2 regions of the Chryseobacterium sp. 22458 genome follow, and region 1 is predicted to be linked to the other one. Evidence: riboswitches for the same ligand, from Rfam matches in the RefSeq annotation. Region 1 holds a riboswitch; the other holds the start of a gene.
What was found. Region 1 has a riboswitch for thiamine pyrophosphate ahead of thiM (hydroxyethylthiazole kinase). Riboswitches for the same ligand answer to the same signal wherever they lie in the genome.
Positions count from the first base shown of each region.

Region 2: another riboswitch for thiamine pyrophosphate. It lies ahead of thiS (sulfur carrier protein ThiS); the one in region 1 lies ahead of thiM (hydroxyethylthiazole kinase).

Region 1 is NZ_JBQEOA010000007.1:70,532-73,958, forward strand. Features, by position in the region: gene thiD (bifunctional hydroxymethylpyrimidine kinase/phosphomethylpyrimidine kinase) at 1-234, opposite strand, end outside; gene thiE (thiamine phosphate synthase) at 231-866, opposite strand; gene thiM (hydroxyethylthiazole kinase) at 863-1,660, opposite strand; TPP riboswitch at 1,724-1,816, opposite strand; gene ACTJJF_RS20035 (carbon starvation CstA family protein) at 1,875-3,427, opposite strand, start outside.
Region 2 is NZ_JBQEOA010000005.1:141,047-144,473, reverse strand. Features, by position in the region: gene ACTJJF_RS18115 (thiamine phosphate synthase) at 1-12, opposite strand, end outside; gene thiC (phosphomethylpyrimidine synthase ThiC) at 9-1,820, opposite strand; gene thiS (sulfur carrier protein ThiS) at 1,846-2,052, opposite strand; TPP riboswitch at 2,110-2,206, opposite strand; gene ACTJJF_RS18100 (T9SS type A sorting domain-containing protein) at 2,308-3,427, opposite strand, start outside.

The DNA.
Region 1 (3,427 bases):
AGCATCAGGAACAATATCATCCAATATAGCTTTGATCTGATCTGCTACCGCTTCCACAGGAATCGAATATATTTTTCTTACACCCTGGGTATTCTGTACCGGTAAAGCGGTCAAAACCGATGTCGAAAAACAGCCCAGAGCTGAAGCCGTTTTGATATCAGCCTGGATACCTGCACCGCCGCTTCCGTCAAATCCTGCAATGGTAAGTACTGATGGGTATTTGTATTTTTTCATTTTAAAATTTCATTTTTTAATTCATAAGCTGCCTTCTGAGGATGGTCTGCACCACATATTGCTGATACTACAGCAAGACAGTCAGCACCGGCATTGATAATGGCTCTTGCATTTCCGGAATGAATACTGCCAATAGCAACCAGAGGTTTTTCTGTCAGCTGTCTGATCCTGGCAATACCTTCAAGTCCCCATTCGGTAATGGTGTCTGTTTTGGTTTTTGTTTTAAATACAGGACTTATTCCCAGATAATCAGAGACAGCGGTTTGTTCATTGTCAAGCTGAGAGAGATGTTCAATCGAATAACCGATGATCTTATTTCCGGTACTAGGATGTTGCCTCAAAAGGGTAGGGGCCATGTCAGAGTTTCCCACATGGATGCCTGCCGAATTTACTTTTCCGGCGACCTCAATATTATCGTTGATGATGAGCGGAATATGATACTTATCTGTAATTTCAATAAGCTGTTTTGCTTTTTGGAGAAAAACCTCAGTACTGTCATTTTTTTCACGAAGCTGGATAACGTCTACACCGCCCAGAATAGCCTGTTCAGCAACTTCCAGAAAGTTTTTTCCCAGACAATCGGCTTCAGAGATTACCAGATACAGCTGATAAGGAAAAGGATGCACACTCATTTCTTATCGATTTTTAAATGACTGATGAATTCCTCTTCCGTGATATTGTACAGTTTGTCAATCAGGTTCATCTGCAGGCTTCCGGGACCTTTGCTTTCTTTGACGGCAATTTCACCTGCGATACCCAGTAATGCCATTGCCGCTGCCACACCTGATGTTTTGTCTTCCGAACATCCTGTAAATGCACCTGTCAATGCTGTTGCTGAACAGCCGAGCCCTGTTACTTTAGTCATAAGCGGATGGCCGTTCCTGATCATGAAACATTGGTCCGGACTTAGGATAATATCCGTTTCACCTGAAATACAGACAATAGTGTTGTATTGATTCACAAGAAGCTGAGCTGCTTCTAAGGCATCATTGCTGGCAGCGGTGCTGTCTACTCCTTTACTTACGGTGGTATTGATTTTAGCCAGAGCAATAATTTCGGAAGCATTTCCTCTGATAACGGTCGGACGGAATTCCAAAAGCTGTTGTAAAATCTGATCCCGGAAAGACGTTGCTCCTGCACCAACAGGATCCAGCACCCATGGTTTGTGGATTGTATTAGCGGTTTCAGCAGCTATAAACATAGATTCAGACCAATATTCATCAAGAGTACCGATATTAATGACTACAGCATCTGAAATGTTGACCATTTCTCTGATTTCAGATCTGGCGTGGGCCATGATAGGGGATGCTCCTGCAGCCAGAAGGGCATTGGCCGTATTGTTCATCACTACATAGTTGGTAATGTTGTGAACCAGGGGAGACTTTTGTTTTACAAGCTGAACTTGCTGCCAGAGAATTTTTTCCATTGTTTATCATTAAAATAAAAAATAGCTTCAGGAAAAAATCCAAAACAAAAGCACATTGGCCGGCAATGTAGTTTTGCTTTTCCCTACGTCGGTGTAAGCCGTATCAGGTTCAAAGGGACTCTCTCAATTCTTTTCAGAATACCCCTAAAGCAAAACAAATGTATAAAAATTATCAGAGCAGGCAAAGTCTGCAAAATATTTTAAAGGAGAAGTTTTACCTTTCCACAAGTTCCTTCACCTGTTCGCCATAGAAATCTGTTTCTGTAGTAGTGATTTTTAGCAGCTGGTACCATTTTCTGAAGGCTCCGATAAAGACGATAAGCATCAGTACCATGGCTGTAACGGCTAAAGCTGCCAATAAGTATTGTTCCTTGGGAATATAAATTGTAGTGACCTGAAGATAACCGGCCCAGAATGTAATGATGGCCATAAATACCCCCGGAATAGCAGAACATAATGCATATTTCCCTCTGTTCATCCTGATCAGCATTGTGGTACAGACGATGAGCCCGCATGCTGCCAACAGCTGATTGCTGATTCCAAATAAAGGCCAGATGCTGCTTACATTTCCGGTATATACCAGATATCCCCAGGCGAAAGTAAACAGTAAACTGCTGATAATAATTCCCGGAACCCAGTTTTTATCATTGAATTTAGGCATTACAGACCCCAGCATCTCCTGTAAAAAGAAACGTCCGACCCTTGTGCCTGCATCAATAGCCGTAAGAATAAATACCGCTTCAAACATGATCGCAAAATTGTACCAGTAAGCCGTCAGCTGATCCATATAGGGGATCTTATTAAAGATATGAGCCATTCCCACAGCCAGAGATACTGCTCCTCCTGTTCTTCCATGTAGATCAATGCCTATTTTCTGGGAATAATAATCAATATCTACTCCATGCAGAGAAGGGTGGGCTGCCAGGAAAGCGTCATAAGACTCTTTGGGTGTATTGATCGCAAAGTAGTCTCCCGGCATCAAAGTACATGCTGCAATCAGGGCCATAAGAGCTACAAAACCTTCAACAAGCATGGCGCCGTACCCTACAAAAAGAATTTCTCTTTCCCTGTTAAGCATTTTAGGAGTAGTACCTGTTGCAATGACTGCATGAAAGCCTGAAATAGCACCACAGGCAATTACTATAAAAATAAAGGGAAGTACAGGACCTCCTATGACAGGGCCTCCACCATTGATGAATGCAGTAAGCGCAGGCATCTGTACCGTAGGATGGATTACAATAACACCTACTGCAAGCATAATAATGGTTCCGATTTTTAAATAGGTAGAAAGGTAATCTCTGGGAACTAAAAGCAGCCATACCGGAAGAACAGAAGCCAGAAAACCATATAATGGAATCGCCACCGAGATTGTTTTGATATCCCATGAAAATAAATTGTTCATCGTAGCATTCTGCATAAGACCATGCCCGCCGATAATTCCTGCAATCAGAAGTATACCACCCAGAATGCTGGCAAAGAGCACACTGTTCTTTTTATACCGCATTATGAGTCCCATGATCACAGCAATCGGCATTGTGATGACTACCGTAAACAGAGACCATGAAGCTTCATGCATTGCATTGATGCAGGCCAGTGATAAACCTGCCAGTGTAAGAATAAGAATAAATAAAATAGCAAAACCTGCTACTGTACCTGTTGTTTTCCCTATCTCTTTGGAAGCAATTGTCGCAAGACTTTGCCCTTTATGTCTTACAGAGGCAAATAATACAACCATATCATGTACGCCGCCTCCCAGTACACATCCTA
Region 2 (3,427 bases), on a different contig from region 1:
GACAAGGATCATATATAGATCTCTTTTCCTTTTTCAATAAATTCCTGTGATTTATCCAGCATTCCTTTTTCTGCAGATTCACGGATTTCCTGAGTAATCTTCATGGAGCAGAATTTCGGCCCACACATTGAGCAGAAGTGAGCAATCTTTGCTCCGTCGGCAGGAAGGGTTTCATCATGATAAGCTCTTGCCGTATCCGGATCTAACGAAAGGTTGAACTGATCTTCCCATCTGAATTCAAATCTGGCTTTACTCAAGGCATTATCCCTGTATTGTGCACCGGGATGCCCTTTTGCCAGGTCTGCTGCATGAGCGGCCAGTTTATAGGTGATTACCCCAACTTTTACATCTTCTTTATTCGGAAGTCCTAAATGTTCCTTAGGTGTTACATAGCAAAGCATTGCACAACCGAACCACCCGATCATTGCTGCTCCTATTCCTGAGGTAATGTGGTCATAGCCCGGCGCAATATCCGTTGTTAAAGGTCCTAAAGTGTAGAATGGTGCTTCATGGCATTCTTCCAGCTGTTTTTCCATATTTTCTTTGATCATGTGCATCGGAACGTGCCCCGGCCCTTCGATCATGACCTGTACATTATGTTTCCATGCTATTTTGGTCAGCTCGCCTAAAGTTTCGAGCTCAGCAAACTGTGCAGCATCATTGGCATCAGCAATTGACCCCGGACGAAGACCGTCCCCAAGTGAGAAAGCTACATCATATTTCTTCATGATCTCGCAAATCTCCTCAAAATGAGTGTATAAAAAGTTTTCTTTATGATGGAACAAACACCATTTGGCCATAATAGACCCTCCCCGGGACACAATCCCCGTTACTCTACTGGCTGTCAGATGAATATAACGAAGCAAAACCCCGGCATGAATGGTAAAATAAGACACTCCCTGCTCTGCCTGCTCAATCAGTGTGTCTTTGAAGACTTCCCATGTAAGATCTTCCGGAACTCCTTTTACTTTTTCTAAGGCCTGATAGATCGGAACGGTACCAATAGGAACCGGGCTGTTTCTGATAATCCATTCTCTTGTCTCATGAATATTTTTTCCTGTGGAAAGATCCATGATGGTATCGGCTCCCCAGCGGCAGGCCCAGACAGCTTTTTCCACTTCCTCTTCAATACTGGATGTGACAGCGCTGTTACCGATATTGGCATTGATCTTTACTAAAAAGTTTCTTCCGATGATCATCGGCTCGCTTTCCGGGTGGTTGATATTATTCGGAATAATTGCTCTTCCGGCAGCGATTTCATCTCTTACAAATTCCGGAGTAATCTTACTTTTTGGAGTATTGGCTCCAAAACTGTTTCCGATATGCTGGCAGGCCATCTCTTTAGGGGCAGATTCCAACTGTTCAATTCTTTGGTTTTCCCTGATTGCCACATACTCCATCTCCGGAGTGATGATTCCCTGTTTCGCATAATAAAGCTGGGTAAGTTCTTTTCCTTCCTGTGCTACTTTAGGTTTATGATCATAGGAAAAACGTAATTCGTCAAGCTTAGGATCTGCAAGGCGGGCTTTACCATATTCTGAAGTAATTCCTTCCAGAATATTAACATCTTCTCTATCCAATATCCATTGCTCTCTGATCCTGGGAAGTCCTTTCTGGATATCAATCACAGCATTTTCATCGGTATAGGGACCTGAGGTATCGTAAATGGTTACAGGCGGATTGTGTTCAAAGCCTCCATTGGTAAGTTTGGTAGGACTAAGCTGTATTTCACGCATTGCTACATTGATAGAATGAATTTTTCCTTCAATATATATTTTCTTTGAGTTCGGAAATGGCGAACATGTAATGGAGTGAGCCATAAGTATTGGTATTAAAATATGAGAATTAACCGCCCTGAGTGGCAGTAATGATTAAAACTGAATCTTTGTCTTTGAGGAAGGTTTCCGCCCAGGCAGACAGCGGAATGATACGATTATTGAGGGCTACGGCAATTCCTTTTCGTTTTCCGGGAAACTCTATAGCCAGTAATGCTTCCAGATTTTCAGGAAGTGTATCAAATGTTTTTGGGGTGTGGTTGATAATTAGTTCCATTCCTAATAATTTAAATATACTTTAGGAATGGCCATTATTGTACAATAGAATGTACAGCAAAAGTCATTTACTTTTCCCTACGCTGGTATGATCCAGATCAGGTTCAAAGGGTAAAATCTCAGTCTGTCTATAACAGACACCCCTAAAGCATGGGACGAAGTTAGTTATTTTTTCAGAAAGGACAAAATCGTTTTTTAAAACAAAAAATCCGGAGATAATACAACCTCCGGACTTCATTTTATTTTAATTAAAAAACTATTTCTTTATTGCCTTCACATGGGTACTGCTTCCATCTTTCATACTAAGAGTAAGAACATACAATCCTGAATTCAAGTCACCAAGATCAATTTCTTTAGAAGTTACATTATCAATCGTTTTTACCATTCTTCCTAAAGCATCAAATACCTGAATTGATTTTACTTTTTCAATATCCGTAATGGTAACCCTGTCACTGAACGGATTAGGATACACTTTCATCGCATCTTTGGTATTTACTTCTGAAGTACTTAAACAGTTTACAGTAGCGGTCACCATTGTTCTATCTGATTCACAAATTCCGCTTACTTTCCAGTTGTACAGGTAGTAATAATAACTTTGGCTAGGACTTGAGCCGAATCTGGCTGCTTTTATGCTGCATATTCCAGGCAACACATACGGATAAGTGAAACCTGATGAAATTTCCCTACGTAAATTGGATATTCCTGATGCTCCGTCTACAACAAGTCTGTAATCATTTCCAGCTGCCGGAACATTAAAATCAAGTGTTATGGTATTCAATACACCTGCTGTAGTTACATTCACAGTAGCTGTTTTGGTAGCCAGAATAGTACCGCTTGAGTTTTTCAGGTTAATGGTAACCGTACCTGTTGTACCACTTCCCATAGGATATACATCCACTTCTTTTATTGTCATTTGAGAATAAGCGTCAAATACCAGCCCATAATCAGTGAATGTAGAATTCCCTGTTGTAGCGGTAGGTGCATCTTTACCTACATATGAATCTGATCCTATAGTCGCTGCAGAAACCCAGTAATCTGTGGTAGAGGCAAGTGCTGGAGTAGTATATGAATTCCCTGTACCAATATTGTTTCCGCCTGTACTGGCATCATACCACAAAAGCACAGATCCACTGCCTGTTGTTGCAGATAATGTTGCAGTCTGCCCCGGACATACTGTAGCTCCGCTGGATGTAATGACTGAAGGAGGCTGACATTGCGTTATAACCTGTATAGGCTGAAGAGACCATATACTTGTATTACCGGAACCACAATTTGATCTTACCCAAATATAATAAACGCTTGACGGGGCTAAAGAATTTAAAGTAGCTGATGTACCGGATACCGGAGGTATACTTGGTAGTGTAGAAGAGGTAGGA